4 regions of the Lysinibacillus sp. G4S2 genome follow, and region 2 is predicted to be linked to each of the others. Evidence: riboswitches for the same ligand, from Rfam matches in the RefSeq annotation. Region 2 holds a riboswitch; each other region holds the start of a gene.

Region 1 (5,530 bases), 4.5 Mb from region 2:
TCGCAATAGCGCTACATATTCGATTCCATCATTTTGATATTATGTATCCAAGTGTATTTATCTGGTCCTATGTTGGGGTTGCGTTACATAATGGTTTAGATGAGCTACTTGTGACAACGGCATCTTTATTTTTATGTGGAGTGCTACTTGTCGGTATATTATTTATCAAAAAAAATCCTGCCTACCAAAAATAAATTGGTTAGCAGGATTTTAGCTTTTTTATTGTTCATCAAGTGAAGTTAAAATAATTGGTTTGTCTTTTGTAACGATAATTGAATGCTCGATTTGAGCAACTAATGATTTGTCTGGCGTAACGAATGTCCAGCCATCACCAGATTCCACAATATGCTCCGCTTTTGCCGAGATAAATGGCTCGACTGCAAGCACCATGCCCTCTTTCATAATTGTAGAATCCCATGCATCATAATAGTTTAAAATATGATTTGGCTCATCATGTAATGAACGACCTAATCCATGACCTGTTAGGTTCATGATCACTGTTAAATCATTGGCATACGCTTCACGCTCAACAGCTTTTCCGATTTGGTTTAATTTCGAGCCTGCTTTTACTTTTGTCATTGCACGATCAAAAGCACTTTTAGCTACGCGACATAGCTTTTCTTTATCCTCATAGCCTTCACCAACTACAAATGAAATACCCGTATCAGCAAAATAGCCATTTAATGAACCAGATACATCAATGTTTACGATATCTCCCTCATTAATCACACGTTTACCTGGAATACCATGTGCGACTTCCTCATTAACACTAATACATGTGTATCCTGGGAAATCATACTCCCCTTTAGGTCCAGAAACTGCTCCTGCCTCAGCAAACATACGGCCTGCAATTTCATCTAGTTCCAGTGTAGTTACACCTGGTTTTGTAGCGGCCTTCATTGCTTCACGAATTTCAGCACAAATACGGCCGATTTTTTTAAAGGCTTCAATCTCTTCTTGCGTTTTTACGATCATTTTTAACGTCCCTTTCATCTAATATCTATTCAATAATATAACATAACTTTTTATACAAAAAACGCTAAACGCTTTAAATATTGTATGTCATCATAAATTGTAAAGTGCTGAAAAACAGGCTCATCTCCAAAACGTGAGATCGATTTCCGTTCCGGCTGGGCGCTTTGCCGCTGTCGCTTCGCTTTAGCACAGAGAATACATTTGTTGCTGTCGCTTTGCTTTAGCACAGAAAACATCCGCTGCGCTGCAGGGTCTCATCTGTGACGCTGATCCCCAAAGAGTCGCCCAGCCGGAACGAAGAACAACTTATTTTCATAACATACGGTTTACTATACGTCATCCCTAACTAGCTAAAAAAGCAATAATCCCCCATTCAATTTAATAAAAATAAAAACCCTCCACTCATGTGAAGGGCATAATAGTTATGATTTTCGTTGCATTAATTGAGGAGCGGCTGTAAATAACAGAACAGCAACAATTGCTGTTAAAACCGTTGCTGGTAGCATATATGTTCCATTATAGATGATTGAATAAATCCATGCATTTTGATCGCCAGCATATTCTGAGAAAAATACAGCGCCAGCAATTGTATGTGCCGCATAACGTAAAAACCCTGCTAATACAGTTCCTAAAATAATATAAAGTGCCATTTTTGTTTTGTTTAAATTTTTCGCAGCCTCAAGTACTGGTCGACGAACAATTGCAGCTAAACCAACTACAGTGAAGGCAACGCCGTAATCGAGTAATCCTTGAAGCCAATGTACAATATAGGCACCAAACATTGTTTGCATAACACCAATTAGTAAGCCCGTCGTTAGACCTGGAATAAGGCCCCATCGGAATGCTATTAAAATTATTGGCACCATCACTAGACTAACAGAGCCACCTTGTGCCCATACTTTAAAGGAAACCTGATCAAGCACTAGACCGATCGCTGCGAATATTGCAATCTCCACAAGCATTAAAAGTCTTTTTTTGTCCATATTATTCTCTCCTTTGTTCCGATGTAGGATACAAGAGCAGGAATAGAAAACATTCGATAAATATGTCCCTATCTGACACCAAAAAGACTTAATCTCTACTCAGTACGTTTTTAGTGACCGAATAAAGAAAAAACGATGCCAGGACAGAGCCTCACATCGTAAAAGTGTCGGTTTCTATCCACATCCCTACGCAAGTGTTAACTTACAGGTTCAAAGAGTCAAGGCATTAAGTGCCCAGTCTCAGCTGACATCATCAGCTCCCCTTGTGGTCGTTACATCTTAATTTAATTGAACTACCTAATTGTACGCAAACACGGTTATGATTACAACCTCTTCCACATTTTTTTTGAAACTTTGCTGTTTTTCATGCGTAAATATAAAAAAAGGAGGTACTACTATGGAGAACCAAAAAGTTTTGTCTGCCTTTAGTTATCTCAGTATTTTGTTCGCACCTTTTATTGTGCCAATAGTGGTTTATTTTGTTTCAAAAGATAGCTACGTCAAGAAACATTCTATCCGAGCACTTATATCTCATTTAATTCCAGTCGTGTTTGGAATTATCTTCTTCGCCGTCTTTATCTTCTCAACTTTATCATTTAACACTTTTGAACCGGATTCAGGTAGCACTACGTTTCTTATCATTTGGTTTGCTTCATTCGCAATTTACTTACTCATCTCTCTAGGCATCGTAATTTGGAATATTATTCAAGCTGTTCGCGTGATCCGATAAGTTTCATTACGGAATTGAACAGGTAATACTAAGAGTTAAAGGAGCTGTTATTTTAATGAAAGTATCTAAAGTTGTCAAAACCGCCGTAAAATTAGCACCTTTCGTTATCCCAATTGTAAAAAAAGTAATCGCTACAAAGAAGGGAACAACTAATTCCTCCAAAAACATCTATAAGAAATAATACGCTCCTAAAGTTAAATGGGGTTATTTCCGGACCTAGTAACTCTGCTGATATTGAAATAATTTTAGTTGTCGGTGTTCACGGCCCTATGTACATGACCTACATTATTATTGATGATTTATAGGAAGGGTTTTCTGCAACAGAAGTGCAGCGACAAAAATTTTTAATGAGCTGCAGTTTTGAGATTTATCGAGAACTTTTGATTGTTTATCGACCAACTTTATCGATTTATCACCCAACTTTTTTAATTTATCAACCAACTTTCGAAAAATATCGACATCTACCTATTATCTGACCGCACTGATAATTTGCACATAAGCATATTTTTTTACGCAAAATTTAACATCAAAAAAACGCGAGAAATCAACGTTTCTAAATTGATTTCTCGCGCTTTTTAAGGTTTTGACCAGTTTTGTCCCAGTCTCTTTTATTGTTGTTGAAATGAAATTAAGGCGTCATATTAAATAAAATATGGCTCTTCGGCAAAGCGAAGCGTCAGCTACAAATGCTTTATCTGTGCGAAAGCGAAGCGACAGCAACAATTAGATGTACAATCGCTCTCTGTTATAAGTCTGTTCTGTTCGATTATGGTGAGTAGTCATAGCTTTCCTTTTAAAATGCGTAAAATTTATAAAAGTTCTACGCTATCGTTGAATGAAGTGGAAGTAGCTCGACACTCGCCAACAGGAAAGAAAGTTGCCTAGAATGAAAATCACCCTGGATTTAAAACGCCACAACATTCACAAAGATTTTGATCGTTTTGTTTTTCACTTCACTTCAAAATATGTTTGACTGTGACCATTCATTGTTTTTTCAACATGTAAAACTGCGGGCATTGTAGCTTTTAATTCTGCAACGTGTGATATGACACCAATCATGCGTCCAGAATCTTGTAAATCAATAAGAGTATCAATCGCCTTATTCAATGCTTCTTCATCGAGAGAACCAAAGCCCTCATCAATAAACATCGTTTCAATACGAACATTACCTTGGAAGCTTTGAATGACATCTGCCATACCAAGGGCAAGACTTAAAGATGCATTAAACTTTTCTCCCCCTGATAATGTCTTCACATCTCGTAATTGATCCGTATAAGCATCATATACATCTAGTCCAAGTCCACTTTGCTTCGCATGCTTTTCTAATCGATCTGAACGTCGTAGCTCAAATTGCCCATTGGATAAATGATGTAGACGGACGTTCGCTGCCTCTGTAATTTTATCTAAATAATTGATTTGAATATAACGCTCAAAGGATAGCTTTTTCGCATTCTGTCCATTTAACATTGCATAGAGTTCCTTCACCCGTCCCGCCTCTTTTTCAAGGGAGCGTATTTCCTGTTCCGTTTCCTCAACTTTTTCGATAAAGTCTGTGCACGCTTTCGCAAATCCTTCTATCTGTTGTAATACTTTAAAGGCTTCTTCATATGTCACACGGAGCATCTCTAACTTTTCTTCCATTAACGTTAAATCTTGTTTCTCTTGACCTTTAAGATGCTTTGCTCCCTCAGTAATTTGTACTTGCAATGTGTTTATTTGCAGAGCATAATCACTACAAGCTTTCCGTAAAACCTCTATTTGCATCACGCTACGCTTTGCAGCCGCAAACTCTTCATAGCTGTCAAAGCCCGCTTCCTTCATACTTACTGAAAATTGCTCGCGCTTTTCATCCATTTTCAGCTTCAATTCCTCGTAAGCTTGTTTAGTTATTTCCACTGCCATTCTAGTATTATTCGCTGCTTCCTTGGCAGATTGCAGGTTTTGTTGGCTAGCATGCCAGGCAGTTTGTAATGCCACCTTTTGTGAACTAAGATCAGCAATTGCCTGCTTTAATGCCTGTAACGTTTTAAGATTTTCTGGAATATTCTTTTGTTGCTCTTCCACAACTGCTTGTTGTTTTGTAAATTCCTTCGTCTTTTCCGCTAAATATTGCTCTAGCTTTATTTGCTTTTCTTGAAGACGCTCCATTTGCACACGATAATCCTTTTGTTGTATGCGTACATCAACTAATTGAGTGCTCACTACTTTTAATAGTGTAATTTGTTGCTCTACATTGTGTAAGGAAGCTGCAAGTTGTGCTTGATTTTCTTGATCAATTTCATTAGTCTTTAACTGCTCTAGCGCTTCTTGTAAAAGTTGCTTTGTAGAATTAAATAAAGCTTCTTTCTCTAAAAACTTGCGCTCATCAGCAGCTGCCTTTACTCGTAAAACTTCCACCTGTGCTAATTCGATAACCTCTAATTGCTCGCGATGTGTTTCAAGATGAGTTGTACTACCGCATACTGGGCAAGGCTCCCCGTCTTTCAGCTGCTGTGCTAAAATACTCGCCTGACTTGCAATCCATTGCTGCTCCAGCTTTTGAAGAGCCTGCTTACTTTCTTGATAGTGGACGTTAGTAGTGAAGACATCGTGCTCAGCAGTCTCAACAGCTCTAGTGTATTTTTCAACTTGCGCTAGTAATGATACTTGCTCTTTTAGCTTCGGCAACTGTTCTAAATAACCCTCGTATGGCTCCATTTGTTTTTCAAATTGCTCAATTGTTGTTGTAAGTTGCTGAAATTGCTTATGTTCTTTTTCTACGATTGTCCTATTATCTTCTACAGCTCGCTTTGCTGTTTCAACATATTGCTCAGCTATTTGCATTTGCTGAAGATTATTTTCA
Region 2 (5,530 bases):
ATTTCTGCTAGGTTAACGTTGAGGTGCATTGACCGAGCATAAAAACAGCACTACTATAGGAGAGGAAAGGGGGACATCGATATGATGTATCTCGGTATGATCTTCTTCCAAATTGTAGCTCCTATTTTAGTGCTTTTAGTACTTGGTGCAGTTTTACAAAAGAAATTTCGCTTTAATTTAAAAGCGCTATCTCAGCTTATTACATATTGCTTCATGCCAGCCGCTGTTTTTGTGAATTTATATGAAACGAGTATCGAGCTGTCGGTACTTGGACAAGTTGCGTTATTTATTTTACTCTTTATCGGCAGTCAAATGGTGCTTAGTCACTTTATAGCAAAGGGACTTGGTTTAGTAAAAACAGAGGCTGCAGTGTTTAAAAATAGTGTTGTCCTTATTAATTCAGGCAACTATGGTATTCCGGTCGCGCAAATGATTTTCGTGACGCAGCCGATTGGAGTAGCGATTCAGGTCATTCTTGTGATATTTCAAAATATGACGACCTATACATACGGCTTATACAATTTAATTTCTTCAACGAAATCGGGCATGTCCATTGTGAAAGATTTCCTCAAAATGCCTATTATTCATGCGCTTATTATTGGTGTAGCGCTGAACTTTTTTGATATCGCTATCCCGCAGTTTATAAAAATTCCGATAGACCATGTGGCAGATGGCTTTATCGCTGTAGCGTTAATAACATTAGGGGCCCAGCTATCACAGCTTGAAATCAAATCGATGTTCAATAAGACGGTATTTATTAGTTGTTTTACACGACTAATCGTAGGGCCAGCCGTAGCATTACTTATCATTTTTACACTTGGTTTAGATGGTGTCGTGGCACAATCTCTTTTTATAGCTAGTTCTTTCCCAACGTCGCGAAATAGCTCTAGTTTGGCATTAGAATATGACGTGGAATCGGCAACTGCTGCACAAACAGTTTTATTTTCAACGATTGTAAGCTGTATTACAGTGACGATTGTGATTTATGTAGCGGAGCTGTTGTTTACCTAGTGAGTAAAAACTGAAATCGTTCCGATAAAACTAGATAATATTCCGATAAAAGCTAAAATTGTTCCGATAAAATGAGATTTTGTTCCGATAAAAACTGAAATTGTTCCGATAAATCTTCAAAGCTTTCATATGACACTTGATGAGTGTGCCAAAAATTATCAAATGAAGCTTCCATCTCTTAGCAATATCTGCTACACTAGCATCAAACTTAATAAGTACTAACTAGGGGAGTCTGATGAGTCAGGCTGAGAGGGAAACGCATTGAGGTTTCTTGACCCTTTGGACCTGATCTGGCTCATACCAGCGTGGGAAAGTTAACCATTATTGCACTCTATGTTATTTGCGATAACTATACCTTTACATTCTTAGCCGGATCCAAAAATTTTTTGGATTCGGCTTTTGTTTTTGTTGGGGTGAGCTAGATTCGGTCCTTATATAAATATAAAAGGGAGCGAAGTAGTTTATGACAACAGTTAGCGACAAGAATATTACGATTATGTCTAGTTTTGAAGGAAGTAAAAAAGTTTACGTAGAAGGATCTCGACCAGATATTTTAGTACCAATGCGTGAAATTGCTTTAAGTCCTACGACAGGAAGCTTTGGTGAAGAGGAAAATGCGCCGGTTCGTGTTTATGATACGAGTGGCCCGTATACTGATCCTGCATATAAAGTAGACATTACGAAAGGATTGCCAGCTTTACGTAGTGCATGGATCAAAGAACGGGGGGACGTCGAGGAATACGAAGGTCGTACTATTAAGCCAGAGGATAACGGTTTCCGTAATGCTGATGATCCACGTATTAAAGAAAATGTTTTTCCTGATTTATCTAGAAAACCTCTGCGTGCTAAGAAAGGTAGAAATGTAACACAGCTTCACTATGCGCGAAAGGGAATAATTACTCCAGAAATGGAATTTGTAGCGATTCGCGAAAATATAGACCCTGAATTCGTGCGCTCAGAAATTGCGGCAGGTCGTGCTATTTTGCCTTCTAATATTAATCACCCTGAAGCCGAGCCAATGATTATTGGACGTAACTTCCACGTGAAAATTAATGCCAATATTGGAAACTCAGCGGTGTCATCCTCAATTGCGGAAGAGGTAGAAAAAATGACATGGGCTACACGCTGGGGTGCTGATAACATTATGGATTTATCGACTGGAAAGCATATTCATACGACACGTGAATGGATTATTCGTAATGCCGCAGTGCCAGTAGGAACAGTGCCAATCTATCAAGCGCTTGAAAAAGTAAATGGTGTGGCAGAGGATTTAACGTGGGAAGTGTATCGTGATACGTTGATTGAGCAGGCCGAACAAGGTGTTGATTACTTCACGATTCATGCAGGGGTACTACTACGCTATGTGCCATTAACAGCTAATCGTGTAACGGGCATAGTGTCCCGTGGAGGCTCGATTATGGCGCAGTGGTGTTTATTCCACCACCAAGAGAGCTTCTTATATACACATTTTGAAGAAATCTGCGAAATTATGAAAACCTATGATGTTGCCTTCTCTTTAGGTGACGGTTTGCGTCCTGGTTCTATTGCAGATGCTAATGATGAGGCACAGTTTGCGGAGCTAGAAACGCTAGGGGAATTAACGCAAATTGCCTGGAAGCATGATGTACAGGTGATGGTAGAAGGGCCAGGGCATGTACCAATGCATCTTATTAAAGAAAATATGGACAAGCAGTTAGAGCTGTGTAAAGAGGCTCCTTTCTATACTTTAGGGCCGCTGACAACAGATATTGCTCCTGGCTATGACCATATTACATCAGCTATTGGTGCTGCGATGATAGGGTGGTTTGGTACGGCAATGCTATGTTATGTAACACCTAAAGAGCATCTCGGCTTACCAAATCGTGAGGACGTTCGTGTAGGGGTTATTACGTATAAAATTGCTGCACACGCCGCTGATTTAGCGAAAGGGCATCCGGGAGCACAGCAACGTGATGATGCACTATCTAAAGCACGCTTTGAATTCCGCTGGCGCGATCAATTCAACCTATCGTTAGATCCAGAGCGTGCAGTAGAATATCATGATGAAACATTGCCTGCAGAAGGAGCGAAAACTGCGCACTTCTGTTCAATGTGTGGACCTAAGTTTTGCAGTATGAGAATCTCACAGGATATTCGTAATTATGCGAAGGATAGAGATATGAATACTACTGAAGCTATTCATAAAGGTATGCAGGAAAAGGCAGAGGAATTTAAAAAGGCAGGCAGTCAAATTTATCAATAATTATTAGAGAAGGCTTGTGTCTATCAACTTAGGCACAAGCCTTATTTTGATTCATAGGCCCAGTCGGAACGGAAATCAACCCCACGTTATGATGATGAGCCCTCATTTTGTCATTAAGACAAAAAAACCCCATGTGAAGTTGCCCTTCACATGGAGTAAAAAGTGGATTTGGATATCAATAAATAGTAGAAAATTAAACGTTAGTTGGTTGTTTTACGTATGGGTTTGAAAGATCCATACCTTCTAATGAAAGACCCATAGCTTTTGCTACACCTTCACCATATGCTGGATCAGCTAAATAGCAATGAAGAATGTGGCGACGCTTGATGAATTCTTCAACTGGTGCCATATCGTTGGCAGTGTTTTCAAATAAGCGTTGTTGCTGTTCAGCAGTCATTAGATTGAATAATTTACCTGGCTGCTCGAAGTAGTTGTTATCGTCTTCACGGAAGTCGTGGATACCAGCATGACCGTCAATACGTAATTCAGGTTCTTTATAGTCTAAGTTATGCTCCCATTCGCCGTAGCTATTTGGTTCATAGCCCAAAGTTGAACCAAGGTTGCCATCGAAACGCATAGCACCATCGCGGTGGAATGAACGGAATGGGCATTTTGGTGCGTTTACAGGAAGCGAGTGGTGGTTTACACCTAAGCGGTAGCGGTGTGCATCTGCATATGCAAAGATACGAGCTTGTAACATTTTGTCTGGTGAGAAGCTAATACCAGGAATAATGTTTGACGGTGCAAATGCTGATTGCTCAACTTCCGCAAAGTAGTTGTCCGGGTTTTTGTTTAACTCGAATTCACCTACAGGAATTAATGGGAAGTCTTTTTTATACCATACTTTTGTTAAGTCAAATGGATTATATGGTAACTCACGAGCTTGTTCCTCTGTCATTACTTGAATGGACATTTTCCATTTAGGGAAGTCGCCATTCTCAATTGACTCATATAGATCACGTTGTGAAGATTCACGGTCGTTACCGATTAATCCATTAGCTTCAGCACCTGTTAAGTTTTTAATGCCTTGCTCTGTAGTGAAGTGGAATTTAACCCATACGCGCTCGTTTTCAGAGTTAATAAAACTATAAGTGTGAGAACCGAAACCATGCATATTGCGGTAACCAGAAGGAATACCACGGTCAGACATAACAATTGTTACTTGGTGAAGTGCCTCTGGTAATAAAGTCCAGAAGTCCCAGTTTGAATTAGCGTTTTTCATATTTGTACGTGGGTCACGTTTTACCACGTGGTTTAAATCTGTAAAGTGTAATGGATCACGGAAGAAGAATACAGGTGTGTTGTTACCAACTAAATCCCAGTTACCTTCTTCAGTATAGAACTTAAGTGCAAAGCCACGAATATCGCGCTCAGCATCCGCTGCACCACGCTCACCTGCTACTGTGGAGAAGCGTGCAAACATTTCAGTTTTCTTCCCAACCTCTGAGAAGATTTTTGCTTTTGTATATTTAGTAATATCATGCGTTACAGTGAAAGTACCGAATGCACCTGATCCTTTAGCGTGCATACGACGTTCAGGAATAACTTCACGGTTGAAGTTCGCTAATTTTTCAACTAGCCATACATCTTGAAGTAATAAAGGGCCTCGAGGGCCTGCTGACATTGAATCGTGGTTACTTACTACTGGAGCACCACCTGCTGTTGTGAAACGACGGCTACGATTATTTGCATTTGTCATATTAGTTTACCTCCTGAAGAAAAATTGTGAGTCAAACTCTTCATGAATTACTATAACAAATATAAACTAGAATTGCTAGTACATTATAATAATTATTGTTAAAGAATTTTTCTATTAAGATAAAAACTATAAATATATGCTAGATTTAAAGGGTTTATGAATAGTCTTTACCCCGAATTCAGCTTTTCTAAACATCTTTTAGAGAATTATTTTAATAGGTGTGTTGATTGATCGTTTTTATCCATCCTGATTTATTAAAAGGCTCTGATTTCCGCTGTGCTACTTGTTTTGTCGTTGACGCTTCGCTTTCGCGCAGAGCAAGGCTTCTTGCGGGCGAGCGTCGAGCTGCTTCCTCCGCTGCGTTGCCGCTGCCACTTCGTTTTCGCACGGAAAACATTTGCTCCGTGCAGGGCCTCGTCTGTCTCGCTTTTCCCGTTAGAGTCGAGTAGCCCTGCGCTATAATCAGTTAAGGTGGTTATACATTTGCAAAATAGCAGCAAAAAAATCCTTTTATCATTCAATAATAAATCTATATTTTCCTAATCAATACGCCTGTAATTTTAAATAACTTTTAAGAA
Region 3 (5,530 bases), 3.9 Mb from region 2:
TTATCATTTAAAATAATATCTAATTGATTTAAGAAAAATTGATGATCATACGCAACTGGTTGCCATACTGTGCCTGAACCAATATCTTGAATCGTACCATCAACCTTTAAGTATGCAATACGTTTATCCATATTGCCGTCTTCTTTAACCGCTTCTGTTATCTCCAAATTGTTTCCAGCTACTAAGCTATCAAAATTGCTAAAGAAATCTGATTTAAAAATTGCAAATAGGGTGTTCATCCCCAATGAAAATACTAATAGGACACCTGCAATTATTAAAGCAACCCACCTTTTAACATTCATGTCTTTCCGCCTCCTCTTCACGTTATACGATTGACATTCTAATTTGTTTCACTTTTTTGCAACAATATGCAAATGTTTTAACCTATATTACATTACCTAATATCACGAAAAAAATCAAAGTTCATAGAAAAAGCGCGAACTTTGATTTTATCGACATTATTTCCTAGGAAATGATTAATGTCTGCTCTATTGATTTTTTTCTTGCTCACGTAATTCGACACGACGAATTTTGCCTGATGAAGTCTTTGGTAGCTCCGTTACAAATTCAATCGCGCGAGGATATTTATATGGCGCTGTTAAAGTCTTCACATGGTTTTGTAGTTTTTTTATCAGTGCTTCATTACCAATTTCTCCATCATGGAGCACGATATATGCCTTCACAATATTTCCACGAACCTCATCTGGACTCGCAACAACTGCAGTTTCTTTAACTGCTGAATGCTTCAATAATGCATCTTCTACTTCAAATGGTCCTATCGTATAGCCAGACGAAATAATGATATCATCTCCGCGTCCTTCAAACCAAAAATAACCATCTTCATCTTTATATGCACGATCTCCGGTAATATACCAATTGCCTCTAAATTGTAAATTTGTACGTTCTAGATCATTTAAATATTTTTTAAATAACGCGGGTGTTTCACGGTGTACAGCAATATCTCCAACTTCTCCAATTGCAACTGGATTTCCAAAATCATCGATAATTTCAACAGTATTTCCCGGAGTAGGTTTACCCATTGAGCCAATTCTAGCCTTCATTCCTACCATTGTACCAACAAGTAACGTATTTTCTGTTTGTCCATAACCATCTCGCACTTGTAAATTCAAGACCTCCGAAAATACTTTTATCACTTCACTATTTAAAGGCTCGCCTGCTGACACGGCTTGACGAATTGCACTTAAATTGAAATCTTGTAAATTTTCAAGTGCTGCCATAAATCGATATTCGGTTGGTGTACAGCACAGAATATTAATATGGAATTTTTCAAGCAGCGTGAGGTATGTTGTCGCATCAAAGTGACCTTTGTAGACAAATGCTGTTGCACCACTTCCTAATGTAGCGAGAAACGGACTCCAAATCCATTTTTGCCAGCCTGGAGCTGCTGTAGCCCAAACTATGTCACCTTCTTGAACACCTAACCAATTCGGTGCAGTTGTTCGTAAATGTGCATAACCCCAGCTATGTGTATGTACGGCTGCTTTTGGATTGCCTGTTGTACCACTCGTATAGGCTAAAAATGCAATGTCAGTACTTCTAGTAGGTGTAGAACTTATGTAGGTTGTTGGTTGGCTTTGCATTTTTTCAAGCAACGGCTGCCATGATTCATGTGCATGGCCAATGACAAATTTCTGTATGCCTTGTGAATTTTGAACAGCATCAAATTGTTCAACATAAGGCTCAAATGCAACAACGCCTTTTGCATTAGCATGATTGATTCGATATTCAATATCTTTAGTTCTCAACATCTCTGAGCTTGGTATAATCGTTAGCCCCGCCTTTAAGGCCGCAAGATAAACGATATACGCTTCAACTGATCTTGGTACCATGACTAAAATAACATCATCTTTTGTTAAACCATAAGATGTAAATACATGTGCTGCCTGATTCGCCTTTTCAAGTAAACTAGCATATGTAATGTATTGAATTTCCTCATTTTCGTTATAAACGATCAATGCATTTTTTGTAGAATCCTGTGCATATTTTTCGATTTCCTCTGAAATGTTATACCACTCTGGTGCGATTAAATCTTGTCGTTTCATGGCAAATGCCCCCTTTTGCTATGCTCATTATAAAACTCAATTTTTATCATTTTCAATGAAAGGCACTCAATTTTAAAAAGTCATGACAACTATCATGCTCTGCTATATGGCATCAGTCACGTCTTAGTTCAAAAAAACTCTCTATTGAACACTAAAGAAAAATATGGTACATTTTGGTCAACTAAAAGCAAGATTGCAGGGGGACTCATTTAGAGTTGAGAAGGTAAAACCTGACCCTTTGAACCTGTTAGTTAATACTGACGTAGGGAGCAATTCACATCTAATTCATTGATGAAAGGCTCTTTTTACGTGTTTTTTTCTGCACGAAAAAGGGCCTTTTTTGCATGCTTACGTCCATCCATTAGAGGAGGACTTAAATTGATTATTCAAAATATCCGTAAACAAAATCCACTGATTCATTGCATTACCAATTATGTTGTGGCAAATTTCCAAGCAAATGGCTTATTAGCAATAGGCGCTTCGCCAGTCATGGCTGATGACAGTCATGAAGTTGAAGAAATGGTCGCTATTGCTTCAGGCTTATTGTTAAATATCGGTACCCTTAATGAACAGATGAAAGAATCAATGCTACTTGCAGGAAAAAAGGCAAATGCTCAGGGCATTCCCGTTGTTTTAGATCCTGTTGCTGCAGGTGCAACTTCTTACCGTAAACAGACGGTACAGCAATTATTGGCGGAAATAAAATTTGCAGCAATTCGTTGTAATATCGGAGAGCTTGCAGCGATTGCCAATGTAGACTGGCAACAAAAAGGCGTAGATAGTGGTACTGGTTCAATTTCATTAGAAGTTGAGGCAAAACAAATAGCTCAACTCTACAATTGTATTGTTATTGTGACCGGTGAAAAGGATTTTATTACTGATGGCAAACAGCATCAATGGGTTACAGGTGGAAATTCTCAAATGACAGAAGTCACTGGAACTGGCTGCTTATTAAGTGCTATTTGTTGCGCCGCCTACACCGCAGGGAATGAACCATATTACCAATTGGTCGATACTTTATCGCTTTATAAAAAAGTGGCAGAACAAGCCGCTTCTGCGACTCATTACATTGGCGATTTTCAAATAACAATATTGAATGAACTACATCGTCTTTCCAAGGATGGTGAAGAATGATGCATATTGTAACGACAATTGCTGGTTCAGATAGTGGTGGCGGTGCGGGCATACAAGCTGATTTAAAAACATTTCAGGAATTAAAGGTGTTTGGAACGTCTGTTATTACAGCTTTAACTGCCCAGAACACACTTGGTGTATCGGATGTCTTACCAATTGAAGTTAGCTTTGTTGAAAAACAACTTAAAGCACTAATCGAGGATTTTTCAATTAGTGCTATTAAAACAGGAATGCTATTTTCTTCCGAAATAATTCAATCAATCGCACATATTTTAGCCGAAGTAAATATTCCACTAATTGTCGATCCAGTCATGATTGCAAAAGGTGGCGAAAGCTTATTACAGCAAGAAGCAATTGTTGCAATACGTAGGTATTTACTTCCTTTAGCAACAATCGTAACACCGAACATACCTGAAGCTGAAACACTTTCTGGAAGAAAAATTAAAACGTTGGCAGATATTCAGGACGTGGCTTACATCTTCTTACAAATGGGCGTTCAATGTGTCATTATTAAAGGCGGTCATTTAGCCGATAAATATTATGCTATTGACTATGTATTTTTGCAAGATGGTCAATCATTTTCCATGCAGTCCACTCGTATTGCTACAAAAAATACACATGGTACAGGCTGTACGTTCTCCGCTGCACTAACTGCTTTTCTTGGAAGTGGGCTTCCCATTAAAGAAGCGATTGTGGAAGCAAAAAAGTTTATTCAATTAGCCATAACTCATGATTTATCTCTCGGTCATGGTCATGGTCATGGTCCAACAAATCATTTTGCTTATCAAAACTTTAAGGATTCTTATGAGGTGATCATTCATGAAACGTGACGATTTACAGTTATATTTTATTATGGGTACTCTTAATGTTTTAAATCAGGAGCCACTAAACGTTTTAGAGAAGGCTCTACAATCCGGAATTACCATGTTTCAATTTCGTGAAAAAGGACCAAATGCTCTCACTGGACAAGCGTATGAAAGTTTTGCAAGAGACTGTCAAAAGCTCTGTCAACAATATAATGTTCCGTTTATCGTCAATGATGATGTAGAGCTTGCTGTAAAGCTTGGAGCTGATGGTGTTCATATTGGACAAAAGGATTTACCTGTGTCGCTGGTACGCGAAAAAGTTGGTAACATGATTTTAGGTGTTTCTGTTCATTCACAAGCTGAATTACAAACTGCCCTACAATATGGGGCTGACTATGTAGGAATTGGCCCTATTTTCGCAACCACCTCTAAAAGCGATGCTAACCCACCTAGTGGAACTAATTTTTTAGAGCAAGTTCGGATACGATATCCGGAGCTCCCTATCGTTGCAATTGGAGGCATAAATTGCTCGAATGCACATACGGTATTTAAAGCAGGCGCGGATGGAATAGCTGTTATTTCTGCGATTTGCGAAAGTGAGGATATCTCAAATACAATCTCTACATTTAAATCATTTGGGGGATAAAAAAATAAAAAATTAAACAAACTAAAACCAGTGCCTTTTACGGTCACTGGTTTTAAGTTTAATAATTGCTAATTAAGCAATTATTGATTGTTGTTTGGCATACCTTTTAATTGAGATTCTGCCATTTGTACAAGACGTTTAGTGATTTCACCGCCAACGGAACCGTTAGCACGAGCTGAAGCGTCAGCTCCTAATTGAACACCAAATTCTTGTGCAATTTCGTATTTCATTTGATCAAGCGCTTGTTGTACACCAGGTACTGCAAGCTGGTTTGAACTGCGGTTTGTGTTGTTCGCCATGTCTCTCACCTCCTTGTGAATATAGAATGTGCGATATTAGATTTTTAATACAAAAATTTTATAGGTAAATTGTACCTCGGAAGGAAGCCAAATTAAAAAGCCGACTCAAATGGATTTTTGAGTCGGCTCGCAAGTTTCTTCTATAGAAGATCTGCAAATTTATCTGCTTCTTGCTCTTTTTTCGGGAAAATATAGACCTCTCGATTTTTCACTGCTCGTTCGATTAATTCATCAAAATCCGAGAAGCTTTCATAATGCTCAACCTTTTCAAGCTTTGGCTTTGTTTTTGGACTTGCAGGCGTGAAAATTGTACAGCAATCTTCAAATGGCTGAATAGACGTTTCATATGTGCCAATTTTCTCTGCAATATCGATAATTTCTAATTTATCTGATGAGATTAATGGGCGTAAAATCGGTGTGTTCGTTACGGCGTTAATAGCTGTAAGGCTTTCAAGAGTTTGACTCGCTACTTGTCCAAGACTTTCACCTGTAACAATAGCTAATGCACCAATTTCTTCACGTACTTTGTCAGCAACTTTTAGCATCATACGGCGAGTTGTTGTCATTGATACATTTGAAGGT
Region 4 (5,530 bases), 820 kb from region 2:
CGTATGATAACATCTTTCGGTCATTGGGATTTATATACACAAGAAATAGCAAAAGTTGCAGGCTGAGGGTCATGATGTACAACTATAGATAACGCAAAACACCCGGTATTTAGGCCTCGCGCTAAATACCGGGTGTTCGTGCTTTATTCAAAAAGGAGCAGATGATATTTTCATTTCCGACTCTATTCTTTATGTAGCATTTGAACGGTCTCCTTTGCGTCACTGACAATGTCCGTTATGATGCCATCCACACCTAACGTATAGAAGTGTTCAACGCTGTTCACATCATTCACAGTCCAAACATAAATCGGCTTACCGATCATTTTCGCTGAACTAATCAATCGAGGACTGGCAAAAGACTCTTCGACGACGAAGAAATCTGCTTCGAACTGATTGAGCGAAGTGAATGTAGCGAATATGACATACCCGACTGTTAAATCCGGTGCAGCCTTCTTTACTTCCTTTACGAGCTCATAATCTAAGCTCTGGAAAATGACCTGTTGTTCTGCCTTATGTCTACGAATCGTATCGACTAAGACAGGGACAAAGTCCTTCTCATGTCCATGTGTTTTGAGCTCCACATTAAGTTTGATTTTACCTTTCGTACGCTCCAACACCTCATCAAGAGATGGCACATTATCTTGGAACTTGCCTACTTGCAGCGATATTTGTTGAAGCTGGGCGAGGGAAAGATCAAAAACATTCACATCTCTGCCGGACAGTCGTTTCAAATTCTCATCATGGATGACCGCAAGCTTGCCATCTTTCGTCTGTAGAATATCGAGCTCGATATAATCGGCACCTGTCCGAATAGCGCCTTCGAAGGCACCCATTGTATTCTCTATGCCTGAAGTAATGTCGCCCCGATGAGCCATAATGATAAACTCCTCATTGGCTTCCCCCCAATCAGTCAACAGGGTAGTTGCTCCCCAGCCTATAACAATAAGAATGAGCATTCCGAACGCAGTCAGCGCTGCACGATAACGTCGCATGAGCGAACGCTGCATATCGCGTCCTTTCCAGACAGAAGCATCGACTCCATCGGTATCAATATTCACACGGTCATGGCCTTGATAGCGTACATATAGCAGGGTGATAATAGTAATGAACATTGGAGTCATAATCGGTGTTGCGATATACAAACCAAAGCTCAGCGTGATGCCAATGGTAATCATTAATCTGGAATCGCCATCTCCACTAGGAAGGAGAAACACGATTAAGCTGATTAGACAGATAAGTAGAATGAACAGCAACAGGAAGATTAATGCCCATTCAAACACAGCTCTAACTAATGACCACTTACTACGCCAGAACAATTGCTTGCTCTCGCGAACGGCGTTCCAGAATTGATACTTGCCTTCCAATACCATAATCGGCAGAGCATAGATACAGATTAAGTTCAATGCCAGGATAAGCAGTCCAACGATAACAAGAACGATCGTTCCGAAGGTTGTCTTCATCAGCTCGCCCGTAATAAAGTTCGGAACCGTCATATTCGGCAATAGTGTTCCGCTGATGTTGACATCAAGTAGCGGGAACAGGAGCAATAAATAGAGAGCAAGTCCGAAAACCCCGACGCGCCATAAACCTGGTAAGCTAGAGATTGCCTTGAACAATACGGGGCGGATTCGTGCGCGCTTCTCTTGAATCCCATAATAGGCAATATAGAAGAGCACAGTAAACTCTGTGTATATGAGCATTATGGCAATTGGCACCATTACCAGTACACTAAGTAGGCCATATTTGCTGAACAAGAAGCGCAGAAGGTCATGATTCGCGGCCGCTTCGAAGCCCCCAACAGCCAGTAATTTGTTAAAAATTATGGATAATAACGGGATAAATACACTTATCGTTAGCAGTTTGTATACCAATTCAAATAAAAGAAAAGGACGGTACGCATACTTCCACACCCTTAAAATATCCCTCGTCATCTGAAAAGGCATGAATTTTAAACGATTCGTATTGGTTTGTTTAGTATTCATGGTTTTGGTTTTCCTTTAGTTAGTATCGCGGTGCATATCTCATTATATATCTACACATTTCCTCCAACAATACTGTATAGTGATAATGCACACGAAACGGAAAGACTTAATACATAAAAAGGCGACAGATTATTCATCATATGATAAAACCCCTACAAATCTCTTCATAAGTTGGTCGTCGTACTCTGTAAGCTCCGTACATACTGAACTTTTGATTGCGCTTCAACTCAGTTCTTCACTTGAAAGATGTCTCTCTATTTTTTGAGCGTGACACTTTTAGACCATCCATTGAGTATGTAGGAGTTCTAGCTCCGTTCTTTCAAGTGTGCTAAAATGTTAAGTAACTATGATTAATTTCCCCTGTTAAAACTCCTTGTATATCAAGGAAAACAGGCTGTCTTTACTACATTATTATTAGAAAATTAAAGAGTTAAACCCATTATTACCACTAGGGGAGTCTTTAAAAGGCTGAGACGTATATTGTCATATACGGACCCTTTGAACCTGATCTAGTTCACACTAGCGGAGGGAAGTGGCGACACTTGCTTTTTACTATGTAAATGCAAGGCCGCTTCCTATGTTTTTTAGGAAGCGGCCTTTTTAGGTTTTATATTGTTGTCGGCTTTTTTACGCTGTAGCGGTGGAATTTTTTTGTTTACCGGCGCTTTTCACAGTTTTAGTGGCGGAATTCTCTGATTTACCGGCGCTTCTCACGCTTTTAGCGGCGGAATTCTCTGATTTACCGGCGCTTCTCACAGTTTTAGCGGCGGAATTCTCTGATTTACCGGCGCTTTTCTCTGCTTTACCGGCGGAATTCACTAGTTTACCGGCGCTTTTCTCGCTTTTAGCGGCGGAACTCCCTGATTTACCGGCGCTTTTCTCACTTTTAGCGGCGAAACTTCCTGGTTTACCGGCGCTTCTCACGCTTTTAGCGGCGGAATTCTCTGATTTACCGGCGCTTTCCACAGTTTTAGCGGCGGATCTCACTAGTTTACCGGCGGAACACCAAATTTACCGTTATTAACGATTAAATTCATATTTTAAAGGAGTGGAAATTATGTCAATTCGAAAACTAACAATCATGGCCTTATTAGTAGCAATTGCTGTAGCAGGTTCTACCTTCGTTTCAATACCAACGGGAATTGCACGTGCCTACCCTGTACAGCATGCCATTAATGTTATTGGCGCTATTATTCTTGGCCCAGTGCCTACTGTTATGGTCGCATTTGTCACAGCTATTATTCGTATTTTAACAGGCACAGGCTCATTATTAGCTATACCCGGCAGTGTCATTGGTGCTTTATGTGCAGCTCTAGCCTATAAATATAGCGGCAAGCAGTGGCTAGCAGGTGTCGGTGAAATATTCGGGACAGGTATTATTGCCTCACTCATTGCAGTACCTTACGCACACTTATTAATGGGGACATCCGTTGCTGCTTTATTTTTCATGCCAGCCTTTTTAACTTCAAGTACTATTGGTGCTGTCTTAGGCATTGTCATTGCTAGCAATTTGCGTAAAACAGTATTTGTAACTAACCTTAACACTCTGCTTAAATAATGATTGGTTGCAATATAAAAACGTTACTTCTTAATGGCAATTCATTAAGAAAGTAACGTTTTTTATCCAACTAAATTCATCCATACTTCAACGGTAATCCCATTTCATGAGCAATTAGTAAAAAGTCTTTTTTGCTTATTTCAAAATGACCAAATCTGAATTTATAACCATATTTCGATTTATCTTCTACAAATTCTAAATAATCTAAGATCCTTTTTATCGGTACAGCCTTTGCCTCTTTATAAAAGTCTATATCTCTTCTAAAAGGAATAAAATTTTCTGCCATTTGGAACTCGTATATTCGCTCGTCTTTTATTCTTCCAATTGCGGTAAATGCTCTTACAGGCTCGTTACCATCTAGACTTTTTTTAGGAGAATAATAAATGATCCAATCTCCTTTTTGCATTCGTTTCAAAGGTCTTTCTTTACCGTGGCATAACTGGCCGAATCCTCCCTCAACCCCTTTTTGCACATGATTGAGAGATACCACGCCAATCCAATATTTAGGGTCTCTTTCAATCGTAGGATATTGAGACATAGCTTTCATCTCCTTTTATTTTGGCATCATCGTTAATGATTTTATTTTTCCTGTGCACGATTTTCATATACTTTTGTCAATATGCCTTTCAATTGCTCTTTTTCTTCTAATGAAAGTACATTTAAAACTTCATTCTCAGAAATCGCAAGGGTCTTCAACAATTCTTCTGCCAAATTTTCACCCTGTTCCGTAAGGCATATTAAATTTTCTCTTCTATTTTCTTGATTTTTCTCCCTGTAAACATATTTTCTTTCTTCTAGACTATCGATAAAAAAGCGGACACTATTTTTATCCAACTTTAAAATCTGCCCTATTTGAATTTGGCTAAGCTTTTTTTCTTTTACAGACATCATGATCCCGACTTCTCTGGATTTCATTTGAAATTTTTCGCTAATATATTTCTCGAGATTTTCTTCTAAAGCCTCTGCTAGTTTAAAACTTAGAAAACCAAAAGAATTCATTATATTGGTCATGTTTGATCCCCCAAATATATAATACTTTAAAATGATAGTAATATTTCATTACTATCATCTATTATTACATTTGTGTATATTATTTACAAGGTAAATTTTGATTACCACAAAAAATCTCTAATTTCACGAAAGTAGCAATCTAAAATTAGCCCATCATAATAGCGTGGGGTGGATCGCCGTTTCGCATACGCTTCATTGGTCAGATGGTCAAATCACATATACCCCAAGGAATCCCCCAGTCTCCACTCCTAACAAATATCATCCCCAACTCTTGATAATGGCCCAATGACAAAAAAACGATGGCTCATGCTATAAAGCAATGAACCATCGTTTTAAATTTCTAAGGCCTTTTTTTCATGCCCTTTAATAGCTGGGCAACATTTGTGTCCTCTGCTTGTATTGGTTTTTCCTCTACAAGTTGTTCTTTTTTCTTCGGCCTTGTTAGGAAGCCCCAACCAAAGCGTCGAATGGTAATATCGATGAAGAACAATAGCATACCTGCTAATAAAAGCCATGTTGCAATATTTTGGCGTTCCGCACCTTCATTAGTAAATTCGCGGAATACTTCGTTCGGCTCTTTCAAAACGGAGCCGCCTGTTTGCTTTGTTAGCTCTTTCACTAGCTGATCATTCACTGGACGTAATTCATACTCAGCACTGTAAGGTACACTTAAGCCTGCCTGGTAAATCGTCTGTTTTTCATCGGCAATGCGGAAGAAGATTAGTCCCGGTTCTGCTTGTACGACTGCTCGAACTTGTGATGCTGAAATTGTTTCCAGCTGTGTTTCAAGTTCTTCGCCCGCCTCATTGACAGCAACGATATCTAAAAATGCCGCTTCATTTGTTGGGTCAGTGATGACAAATGATCCGTCTGACTCTAGACGTACATCATAAGCAACATCGTTATAGCTTGGTAGCATTTGCGAAATAAGCGTTTGCCAAAATGTGCCCCAATTCTGCCATCTTGCCCAGTCTCCTGT

The links. A riboswitch is a leader RNA that binds a small molecule or an ion and turns the genes downstream of it on or off. The one in region 2 is predicted to bind thiamine pyrophosphate.
Region 1: another riboswitch for thiamine pyrophosphate. It lies ahead of thiT (energy-coupled thiamine transporter ThiT); the one in region 2 lies ahead of thiC (phosphomethylpyrimidine synthase ThiC).
Region 3: another riboswitch for thiamine pyrophosphate. It lies ahead of thiM (hydroxyethylthiazole kinase); the one in region 2 lies ahead of thiC (phosphomethylpyrimidine synthase ThiC).
Region 4: another riboswitch for thiamine pyrophosphate. It lies ahead of QUF91_RS05325 (hypothetical protein); the one in region 2 lies ahead of thiC (phosphomethylpyrimidine synthase ThiC).

The regions. Positions count from the first base shown of each region.
Region 1 is NZ_JAUCFJ010000002.1:4,737,346-4,742,875, forward strand. It holds gene QUF91_RS24285 (hypothetical protein) at 1-194, shown strand, start outside; gene map (type I methionyl aminopeptidase) at 220-975, opposite strand; gene QUF91_RS24295 (hypothetical protein) at 1,026-1,202, opposite strand; gene thiT (energy-coupled thiamine transporter ThiT) at 1,398-1,958, opposite strand; TPP riboswitch at 2,125-2,232, opposite strand; gene QUF91_RS24305 (magnetosome magnetite crystal formation protein family) at 2,356-2,688, shown strand; gene QUF91_RS28345 (LUD domain-containing protein) at 2,841-2,993, shown strand; gene QUF91_RS24315 (AAA family ATPase) at 3,637-5,530, opposite strand, start outside.
Region 2 is NZ_JAUCFJ010000002.1:228,399-233,928, forward strand. It holds gene QUF91_RS01425 (AEC family transporter) at 82-1,011, shown strand; TPP riboswitch at 1,226-1,340, shown strand; gene thiC (phosphomethylpyrimidine synthase ThiC) at 1,475-3,253, shown strand; gene QUF91_RS01435 (catalase) at 3,447-4,952, opposite strand.
Region 3 is NZ_JAUCFJ010000002.1:4,130,841-4,136,370, forward strand. It holds gene sppA (signal peptide peptidase SppA) at 1-302, opposite strand, end outside; gene mbcS (acyl-CoA synthetase MbcS) at 489-2,063, opposite strand; TPP riboswitch at 2,251-2,349, shown strand; gene thiM (hydroxyethylthiazole kinase) at 2,442-3,197, shown strand; gene thiD (bifunctional hydroxymethylpyrimidine kinase/phosphomethylpyrimidine kinase) at 3,197-4,027, shown strand; gene thiE (thiamine phosphate synthase) at 4,017-4,649, shown strand; gene QUF91_RS20995 (alpha/beta-type small acid-soluble spore protein) at 4,730-4,948, opposite strand; gene thiI (tRNA uracil 4-sulfurtransferase ThiI) at 5,089-5,530, opposite strand, start outside.
Region 4 is NZ_JAUCFJ010000002.1:1,050,262-1,055,791, reverse strand. It holds gene QUF91_RS05330 (glycerophosphodiester phosphodiesterase) at 183-1,982, opposite strand; TPP riboswitch at 2,423-2,530, shown strand; gene QUF91_RS05325 (hypothetical protein) at 2,623-3,006, shown strand; gene thiW (energy coupling factor transporter S component ThiW) at 3,040-3,540, shown strand; gene QUF91_RS05315 (EVE domain-containing protein) at 3,617-4,078, opposite strand; gene QUF91_RS05310 (MarR family winged helix-turn-helix transcriptional regulator) at 4,120-4,551, opposite strand; gene QUF91_RS05305 (VWA domain-containing protein) at 4,892-5,530, opposite strand, start outside.